Regions from separate parts of the Actinoplanes sp. ATCC 53533 genome, predicted to be linked through region 2. Evidence: riboswitches for the same ligand, from Rfam matches in the RefSeq annotation. Region 2 holds a riboswitch; each other region holds the start of a gene.

Region 1 (3,265 bases), on a different contig from region 2:
CCCTCTACGACGACTCGTAGTAGATACTACGCATCGTAGTACGTGCCGTGTAGTAGGGTGGGTCACATGGCTTTGGGAGACCTGGAACGCGAGGTCATGACGCAGTTGTGGACGGCGGGCGAGCCGCTGACCGTGCGCCAGGTGCACGAGCGGGTGAGCCGCGACCGCGAGCTCGCGTACACGACCGTGATGACCGTGCTCGACCGGCTGGCCAAGAAGGGCGTCGTCACCCAGCAGCGCGCCGACCGGGCATATCGCTACGCCCCCGCGCAGACCCGCGAGGAGATGACCGCCGCGCTGATGCTCGACGCGCTCAGTGCCGCCCCCGACGGCGTCCGGGACGCGGCGCTGGCGCACTTCGTCGGCCGGATCGACCCGTCGGCCCTGACCGCCGCCATCGCGGCGGCGCGGAAGGATCCGGCCGCCGCGCCGGGCCTGCCCGCCGCGGAAAACCCAGAAAGGCGGCAGTGACCGCGCTGCTGCTGGGCGCGCTCGGGCTGACGCTGTCGCTCGTCGTGCCGGGCATCCTCGCGGGCGCCCGCTGGCCCGACCGCGCGCCGGCCGCCGCCGTCGGGCTCTGGCAGAGCATCACCCTCGCGGGGGTGCTCTGCGCGCTGGGCGTGGTGCTGGCCGGGCCCCAGGAGCTGGTCAGCGAGCTGGGCTCGGACCGGCCGGTCGGCGCCGCCGCGCTGATCCTCGCGCTGGTCGTCGCGACGGTGATCATCGCCCGGCTGCTGGTCTCGCTGGTCCGGGTGAGCATCCGCTCGCGGGCCCGCCGGGCGCGGCACCGGCTGCTGGTCGACCTGCTGGACAGCGCCGAGCGCCACGGCGAGTTGCCCGCCGAGGTGCCGCCCGGGCTGCGCGTGCTCGACGGGCCGCTACCGTTCGCATACTGCCTGCCGGGCCGCTCGCCGCGGGTGGTGCTCAGCGACGGCGCGCTGCGGGTGCTCGACGCCGGGCAGGTGGCCGCCGTGATCGCGCACGAGCAGGCCCATCTGCGGCACCGCCATGACGTGGTGATGGAGTCGTTCACCGCGTTCTACCGGGCGGTGCCCCGGCCGCTGCGCAGCCGCGCGCCCCTCGACGCCGTGCACCTGCTGCTCGAGATGGTCGCCGACGACGCGGCCCGGCGGCGCTGCGGCGCGGCCCCCCTGGGCACGGCGCTGGCGCTGCTCAGCGACGCGGTCAGCCCGGACGCTCCGGCCGAGCTCGGTGGCGCGGTGGCGGAGCGCCGGCGTCGCCTCGACCGGCTGGCCGCCGACGATCCCCGGTCCGTTACCCTCACCGTGACACTGCTGGCGGCGGCCGGCGCCGTCGGTCTGCTCGTGTTACCCACCGTGATCCTGGTGGTGCCGTGGCTCGACCGGGCACTCTCCGCATGGCCGCTTTAAGTCCTCCTTAATTACCGTAGGTCACTGGGTGTTATGCGCAGTGTGTCCTGATACCGCCGGGTTCAAATCGCCGGTGATCGGGAGTACGGTGGGGCCCGGCTCAGCAGTCCCCCCTCGTCCCAACCCGGGCGAACTGACGGGCCACCGCCTAATCGTTCCAGTCGTGAACGAACCGGGGACCCGAGCAACCGGGGTTAAGCCGCAGCAGCACCGCGGCCGGGCGCGCTTCCCGCCCGCACCCGTCAGCTAACCCGGTCGGCGGCCGAGGGAAGAAAGGACACTGCACCTACGTGAAACGGATTGAGGCGCACCGCGTCGCAATTCTGCGCAGCATCGCCTGCGCCGTCGCCGCGGTCGGGATTCTTCTCGCGCCCGGAGTGGCGAACGCGACACCGTCCCCGTCGAGCATCGAAAAGCAGATCGACGAGCAGTGGAACAAGCTGGAACCGGTCATCGAGCAGTACAACAACGTGCACAACCAGCTGCTCAAGAACCAGGCCCAGCTCAAGAAGATCGACAAGCGGCTCGCCCCGCTGGAGCTGCAGGTCAACCTCGCCATGTCGCAGGTGGGCAGCATGGCGGGCGAGGCCTACATGCAGGGCTCGCCCAGCGCGATGACGGCCATGATCATCAGCGGCTCGCCGACCGGCCTGACCGAGAAGCTCTCGTTCCTCGATCAGATCAGCCGGCACCAGCGCCAGTCGGTCGCCGGCGCCGCTGAGTTGCGGGACAAGCTCGCGGGCGACAAGCGCGACCTGGACACTCTGACCAAAGCTGTGGCGGCCCGGGACAAGGCGCTGGCGCAGCAGCAGAAGGACATCCAGAAGAAGGTCGACGAGCTGCAGAAACTGCGGATCAAGGCGTACGGCGCCAGCGGCGTCGCCGACGGTCCGTTCAAGACGGGCCCGTGCCCGGTCGACTACACCGACGACGCCGGCGGCCGGGCGGCGCAGCGAGCCTGCGACCTCATCGGCAAGCCGTACGTCTTCGGCGCCGAGGGGCCGGGCGGTTACGACTGCTCCGGCCTGACCAAGGTGGCGTGGGCGGCGGTCGGGGTGCACCTCGAGCACTTCACCGGAGACCAGATCCACACGGGCAAGTCGGTCAGCCGCAGCGAGCTGAAGCCGGGTGACCTGATCTTCTACGGCAGCCCGGTGCACCACGTGGGCATCTATGTGGGTGGCGACACCATGGTCCACGCGCCACACACGGGCGACCATGTCCGGATGGCGTCGATCGACCGCAGCGGAGCCATCACCGGCATCCGCCGCCCGGGCTGACCGGCGCAGCGCAACCACGAAAAAGCCGCCACGCCCGTGGCGGCTTTTTCTTGCCCTTCGGTCGCCTCGCCGTGCTGGTGCGTCGACTTGACCGGGACGACCCGCAGCGCTGACGGGGCCGCGCCGGGTGCCCGGGGCTGCGAGACTGGGGGATGTTCTCCGCCGGTTTCACGCGCAACGTCACCGACAGCTGGGGCGACGCCGGCCGGCGGTGGCTCGCGGGGCTTCCGGTGCTGATCGAGGAGGTCGCGCGCGACTGGGGGCTGACGGTCGGGACGCCGTACCCGTTGAGCTTCAACTTCGTCGCGCCGGTCCGCCGGGCCGGGGGATCGCCGGCGGTGCTCAAACTCGGCCTGGCCGAGGCCGGCCATATCGCGATGGAGGCCGACACGCTCGGGTTTCTGGGCGGTCGCGGCGCGGTCGAGGTGCTGGCCCGCGACGACGGGCGTGGCGCGCTGCTGCTGGAGCGCGCCGAGCCGGGCGTGACCCTGCGGACGCTGGTCCGCGAGCGCGACGGGCAGGCCACGGCCGTCCTGGTCGACCTGATGCGCCGGCTGCACCGGCCGGCGCCGGACGGGCTCATGCTGGAGGAGC
Region 2 (3,265 bases):
ACCGCACCCGGCGCCGCCAGGGCGGGGGCGAGCAACTCGAGGCAGCGCTCGAGCAACACCGGCACGTGCGTGCCGCGAAGCTCCCCCATGTCGACCCCCATTGCCTGCTCTTTCCGCGCTCACCCGGTCCGGCCCGCATCGATCCCCCGATGCCGGCCTACCCCGGTCGTCTGTCCGTACCGCCAGATCCCCATCCGCTCGTGCCCGTTGCCATCGGGCGCGCCCGACCGGACACACGCCTGGCACCGGGGAAGAGGCGCCAGGAGCGGGAGCGGCTGGAGATCTCGCAGTACGGCGGCAGCGACGTCCGGGCCGTTCACAGGCCCACAGGTGCCACGCCTCACAATCCGCCGGGCAGCACCCCCTCCTCGATATCGGCGAAGTCGTCCTCGCTCGCCGAGAGGTACTGCTCCCACGAATGCTTGTCCCAGATCTCCACCCGCGTGCTCGCACCGATCACCACGAGCTCGCGGTCCAGCGCCGCGTATTCCCGCAGGTGTGCCGGGATGGTGACGCGACCCTGCTTGTCGGGGATCTCGTCATGCGCACTGGCGAAGAACACCCGGCTGTATGCCCGGGCGGCCTTGTGGGTGACCGGCTGTTCGCGCAGCTGGCCCGCGATCCGCTGAAACTCCGGCATCGGGAAGACGTAAAGGCAACGTTCCTGCCCCTTCGTGATCACGACACCTCCCGCCAACTCGTCGCGGAACTTCGCCGGAAGGATCAGTCGGCCCTTGTCGTCCAGGCGCGGGGTGTGCGTGCCGAGGAACATCGGCCCAACCCCCCTGCCCCCCGGCGCCGCCGCAGAGCCAGCTCTGCGTGGACCACCTGTCGTCTGGGCCGGCAAATCCCCTCGGAATCAGCTCCTCCTCAGGCCCTGCCACTGCGCTCCACTCTACTCCACTTCCCTCCACTCGCAACAAGAATGACGGCTTCTGCGAGCCGGATTCGCGGATGTATCCGCACGTCAGAGCAGGTGGAGCGGAAGTGGAGGGCCGGGCGGGCCCGACCATGGTCCACTTTCCGACATGCCGCCCACCCGGGCACGAAAGTCCCCCGATTTCGGGCTTTGGGGAAGGGTCGACTGCCCTTCAAGACTCCGCCGGGAGGAAAGTGGAGGGAAAAGTGGCGCGGACACGACAGTGGGGCGCGACCCGCCCGGGTCGCGCCCCACTGAACTGTCGTACTGCTCTTACTTGTGCTGTCCTGCCCTACCGACGTGTCACGCTCAGACGAGGCGCCGCACGACGTAGTTCGAGCCGTACATCTTGTGCTTGCCCACGCGGGCGCCCGAGTGCGGCGAGTCCCACATGTAGCCGTTGCCCGCGTAGATACCCGCGTGCGTGCCGTACGAACCGGAGCGGAAGACGATCAGGTCGCCGATCTTCTTGTTGCCCTTGCTGACGGCCTTGCCGTACTTCTGCTGCGAGTTGGCCTTGTGCGGCAGCTTCTTGCCGACGGCCTTCTTGTAGACGTACATGGTGTAACCGGAGCAGTCGAAGCGCTTCGGCCCCGAGGCGGCGAACTTGTAGAGCGCCCCCTTGTGCTTCGCGGCCTCGGCGAGGATCTTGGCCGCGTTGTTCTTCACGGTGATCTTCGTTTGGCTGCTGCGCACCGAGGCGAAGCCCTTGGTGCCGGCGAAGATGGTCCGGTAGTACAGCGAGCCGCCGGGCTTGGTCAGGAAGGAGGCCACGCCCTTGGAGTTGGTCGACTTGGTCACCCAGGTCTTCCATGCCTTGCCGCCACGGATCTGCAGCTTGACCTTGCCGGTGACGGCCTTGCCGGTCTTCGGGTTGATCAGCTTGGTGGTCACCCGAACCGTCTTGCCCGCCGCGATCGACTTCCTGTTGTAGGAATTCGTGATGCGGGGCTTGACGGTCGCTGCTGCCACTGCCGCTGCCGCTGCGGTGACGGGGACCGGCGCGGCGGATGCCGGCGCGGTGGCGACCAGCTGGCCGGCGCAGAGGCAGAGGCCCAGGGACAGAGCGATGGAACCGGTGCCGGTCTTGCGGGGGCGCCGGTGCGAGGTGCGTTCGTGCACGGTAGAGATATCCCTCCGGCACGCCTGCGAGGTTAGCTGTCGGGTTCGGGCGGGAAGGTTGCCCGGCCACCGGTGGTGGCTTCACCCCGAGGTCCTCATCGGTTCGCCGCGAGCGGCGTTCCGTGGGACCGAATCTGGGTCCCCCGTCCCTGCCCCCGTATGCCTGTGTCGTTGTTCGCGATCACGATCGCGCCGCTCGGACCGGGGCAGGGCTCGGCGTGGTCCGTGGCGGTGCGAGCGGCGAGCGGTTGCTTACCGGCTCACCCTTGCTACCCGATTTCCGGTCGGACCGCTGGGGTGGTTTCGACTACCGAACGTGTTTGGCACATGGAACACTGTCCGGTTTGTAACCGCGCTGTGACAAATGCCGGTACTTACCGTGTTGAAGTGATCACCATTCGTCGAGGGTTGCGGGTGAAACACAACACACAAAAAGCCGCATCGAGGTCGATCATGGTCTGAGTCAAGGTCAGGAGAATGTGGCCGTAAACGCCCCCAGCGGCGGAAACTCGGCGCCGGGCGGTGGGGTGGAGATCATCCGTTCGGCCGAGGGTGCCGCCCGGCGGTGACCTGGACCGCTCCATCCACAGCGCCACTCGACGTAGTGTCCGTTTCCGGTACCCTCGTCGCCGTGACGGACGGGAAGATGCCCCTACGGGCCAAGGTCGCGACCTCCGTGTCGCGAACCGCTGCGGCGCTCTCGCGGGCGGCGGGCCGCGGCGACGGCTCGGTGATCGGCGGGTGGATAGGTCTCAAGATCGATCCTGACCTGCTGAGAAACCTGGCCGCCGGCCGCGCGATCGCGCTGGTCTCGGGGACCAACGGCAAGACGACCACGACCCGGTTCACCGCGGCCGCCCTCGGCGTGCTGGGCCCGGTCGCCACCAACTCCTTCGGCGCCAACATGCCCACCGGGCACACCTCCGCCCTGGCCAAGGCGGGCGCCACGCCGTTCGCCGTGCTCGAGGTCGACGAGCACTACCTGGCCCGGGTCATCGACGAGACCACGCCGCGGGTGGTGGCCCTGCTCAACCTCTCCCGCGACCAGCTCGACCGCGCCAAGGAAGTCGCGATGATGGCGCAGATGTGGCGGACGGCCCTGGCCGCCCACCCCGACGTGCACGTCGTCGCGAACGCGGACGACCCGATGGTGGTCTGGGCGGCCATCAACACCGAGCACGTCGTCTGGTTCAGCGCCGGCCAGCGCTGGCACGACGACTCGTT
Region 3 (3,265 bases), on a different contig from region 2:
CCTGGTGGCGGGCCTGGGCGGGATGCGGGACTTCAACGGGCAGCTGTCCTTCGCGCCCCGGCTGCCGAGCCGGATCACCGGTCTGGAGTTCTCGCTGCTCTGGCGTGGCCTGCGACTGCGGGTGGAGGTGACGGCGGAGGAGGTCACCTACTCGCTGCGCAACGGCGGCGGCTCGGCCCGTCTCGACCTGCTGCACCACGGCAAGGAGGTCACCATCACCCAGGTGAAGCCGGTCGTGCTGCCGATCCCGCCGGCGCCGCCGACCGGCCCGGCGCCGACCCAGCCGGCCGGTCGCTCCCCGGTCCGCCGGGCCACCCGGGCCTGAAGACCGAAAAAGAAAGAAGCCCCCGGTCCTCCGCGAGGAGGACCGGGGGCTTCTTCGCGCTGTCGCGCTAAAGCATGGAGACGTGTACGTGGTCCGTATGGTCGCTGGGGCCGCTGTACGAGTGCCAGCCGCTGGCGGGCTGCCAGATCTGCTTGTTCCAGATCACGTAGAGGATGCCCAGTCGGTCGGCGTTACGCACCAGGAAGGCCATCAGGTTGTTGCCGTACTCCCGGGTGTCCCGGTTGTGCCAGGGCGAGAATCCGCTCTTCTGCAGGGACCAGTCGCAGGCGCGGCCCTTGGGATGCTCGAACGGGCCGCCGTTGCGGTGACAACCGACGAATCGGTTGAACCCCGCCTTCTTCACTTCCTTGTACATGTGCGAGGTGCGCGCCGTGATGCAGCCACCCGTGGTCGGGTCGTCGACGTTGCAGGACTCCGGGCCGAACTCGCCGTCGGAGTTGCGCGGCGCCGGCGCGGCGACCTTGGACTTGGCGACCACGAAGCCGCCGGTCACCGTCTTGCCGCCGACCTGGGCCAGGGCCTTCTCGGCCGATTCCTTCTGCTTTGCCATCAGCGCGAAGTTCTGCTTCTGGGTCTTGACCTCTTGGTCGAGGCGGGCCTTGGCCTTGCTCACCGCGTCGATGGCCTCGTCGAGCTCGCGCAGCTTGCCGTCGTTGAGGGCGTTGATCTCCTCAAGGGAGACCGCCTTCTTGAGGAAGCCGTCCGGGCCGTCGGTGTTGAGCAGGAAGCCCATCGTCGATATGCCGCCGGTGCGGTATTGCTGCGCGGCGACCGCACCCACCTCGGGCAGCAGCTTGTCGCGCTTCGCCTCGGCGTCCTTGACGCGCAGGGAGTAGCCGAGCTGAGCCTTGGTCGACTTCGCGACCGCCGCCTTCGCCGTCAGGTAACGCCGGCCCGTGGAGTCGAGCACGTCGTTCAACAGCGGATTGTCGTCGCCGTCGTCGGCGGTGGCCGCCGGGTCGTCCGGGGCGGCATTCGCCGGGGATGCGGGCGCGAACATCATCGCGACCGCGGCGAGCGGTGCCAGGGCGAGAATCTGCCACCGGCGGGGTCTTGCCGTCATTCAGAATCCTTCCGCGTGACCACCGGCCGGGTTAGCTGACGGGTTCGGGACGGAAGCGATCCCTACCACTGACTCGTGGATTCACCCCGGTGTCTCTGTGGTTCCCCGGCTCATCTTGCGACGATTAGATGGTGGGCTGCCGGTGCCTTGGGGGCGGCACCTCTGTGGCAGTAACCGGCGGCCAGCTTACCTGACAACGGCCCAGGTGGCAGGCCTCCCGCGGGCGTAAAAGCGTTACCGCACAACGACTTTCCGTTACCACTCGATGGAATGACGAGGTCATGGGCCGTAACGACATATCAATGTGAGTCGTTGCACTCTCTCTGTAGTCGCTCACCCCGAGTGCTTAGTCGGTCGCATAGGGTACGACGACTGTCGATTCCTAGCATTGATGGGTAGTCTTCGTCACGGTCTCAGCGCAGACCGCCGCCTAATCGCCGCAAGGCGAGCCGGGGAACCACCCGAGTAATGGGGTGAATCGGATCAGCGTGCCCGCGCGGATCCGTAGGGATCACTTCCATCCCGAACCCGTCAGCTAACCCGGTCGGCGGCCGACGGAAGGAATGTTCGTGAGGTTCAAACCCGTCCGCCGGCGATTAGCGACCGTGCTCGCGGTCCTCGTCGCCACCACAGGGCTGGCGCTCGCCGCCCCCACCTCCGCCTCCGCGGCCCCCCGCCCCCTCGCCGCGCCGGGCGACTCGGGCGACGACGGCGAGGGCGGCTCGAAGTCCCTGGTCCAGCAGCTCGAAGAGGCGTCCAAGGGCTTCGTCGAGGCCAAGGAAGCCCTGGAGCGTTCCAAAAAGCGTCAGCAGCAGCTGACCGCCAAGCTCAAGGAGATCGACGCCGATCTCGGCCCCAAGCAGGCGGCGCTGGACAAGATCGTCCAGCAGACGTACCGCACCGGCCGGCTCGGGCCGATGGCGGCGCTGATCACCGCCAACTCCGCCGACAGCATGCTGGACCGGGCGCAGACCCTGGAGATGATCGCCGTCAAGCAGGACCGCGCGGTGCGCGATCTCAAGGGCGTCAAGACCCAGCAGCAGCAGGCGAAGGTGGCGATCGACACCGCAGTCCGTGATGGGCAGCGTCAGGTCGACGTCATGGCCAAGCGCAAGAACCAGGCGGAGAGCGCCCTCAAGGCGGCCAACGCCGCCAGCGCGGCGAACGACTCGTCCGGCGACAGCGGATCAACTACTACCAGCAGCGGCGGCGGCGGCAACAGCTCAGTGGCCTCGGCCGCCCGGCGCAACTCGGACGGCTCGCTGCCGGACGAGTCGTGCAGCGTCAACGACCCGACCACTTCGGGCTGCATCACACCGCGCACCCTGCACGCGATGCAGGAGGCGAAGAAGGATGGTTTCACCCGCTTCGTCGCGTGCTTCCGCGAGCAGAACAGCGGTGAGCACCCGAAGGGCCGGGCCTGCGACTTCGCCGCCGACAAGAACGGCTTCGGCGGCGACGCGACCGGGAGCAGCAAGGATTACGGCAACCGGCTGGCGAACTATTTCATCAGTAACGCCAGCCGGCTCGGTGTGCTCTACGTCATCTGGTTCCGGCGGATCTGGCTGCCCAGCAGCGGCTGGAAGTCGTATTCCGGCGCCGGCGGCGACCCGTCGAGCGATCACACCAACCACGTGCACCTGTCGATGCGCTGACCGAGGGGAGTGCGGGGCCTACCGCTTGACGTAGGCCTCGTACTCCTTCAGCACGTCGTCGGTGGGTCCGTCGGCGCGGATCAGGCCGGACTCGAGCCAGATGGCCCGCTCGCAGGTGTCCCGGATCGACTGCTCGCTGTGGCTCACCAGGAAGACCGTGCCGGCTTGCGCGCGCAGTTCACGCACCCGCTGCTCGCTGCG

What was found. A riboswitch is a leader RNA that binds a small molecule or an ion and turns the genes downstream of it on or off. The one in region 2 is predicted to bind cyclic di-AMP.
Region 1: it holds a riboswitch for cyclic di-AMP, as region 2 does, so the genes downstream of both, DMB66_RS56035 (NlpC/P60 family protein) here and DMB66_RS11770 (C40 family peptidase) in region 2, are expected to answer to the same signal.
Region 3: it holds a riboswitch for cyclic di-AMP, as region 2 does, so the genes downstream of both, DMB66_RS28560 (hypothetical protein) here and DMB66_RS11770 (C40 family peptidase) in region 2, are expected to answer to the same signal.

What each region holds. Positions count from the first base shown of each region.
Region 1 is NZ_QHHV01000329.1:4,314-7,578, forward strand. Features, by position in the region: gene DMB66_RS56025 (BlaI/MecI/CopY family transcriptional regulator) at 67-471, shown strand; gene DMB66_RS56030 (M56 family metallopeptidase) at 468-1,391, shown strand; cyclic di-AMP (ydaO/yuaA leader) riboswitch at 1,527-1,667, shown strand; gene DMB66_RS56035 (NlpC/P60 family protein) at 1,682-2,671, shown strand; gene DMB66_RS56040 (aminoglycoside phosphotransferase family protein) at 2,824-3,265, shown strand, end outside.
Region 2 is NZ_QHHV01000029.1:56,457-59,721, reverse strand. Features, by position in the region: gene rsmH (16S rRNA (cytosine(1402)-N(4))-methyltransferase RsmH) at 1-101, opposite strand, end outside; gene mraZ (division/cell wall cluster transcriptional repressor MraZ) at 341-772, opposite strand; gene DMB66_RS11770 (C40 family peptidase) at 1,229-2,041, opposite strand; cyclic di-AMP (ydaO/yuaA leader) riboswitch at 2,048-2,169, opposite strand; gene DMB66_RS11765 (MurT ligase domain-containing protein) at 2,688-3,265, shown strand, end outside.
Region 3 is NZ_QHHV01000094.1:76-3,340, reverse strand. Features, by position in the region: gene DMB66_RS28565 (glycoside hydrolase family 65 protein) at 1-325, shown strand, start outside; gene DMB66_RS28560 (hypothetical protein) at 393-1,409, opposite strand; cyclic di-AMP (ydaO/yuaA leader) riboswitch at 1,413-1,550, opposite strand; cyclic di-AMP (ydaO/yuaA leader) riboswitch at 1,827-1,975, shown strand; gene DMB66_RS28555 (hypothetical protein) at 1,979-3,064, shown strand; partial or broken gene DMB66_RS28550 (ABC transporter ATP-binding protein) at 3,083-3,265, opposite strand, start outside.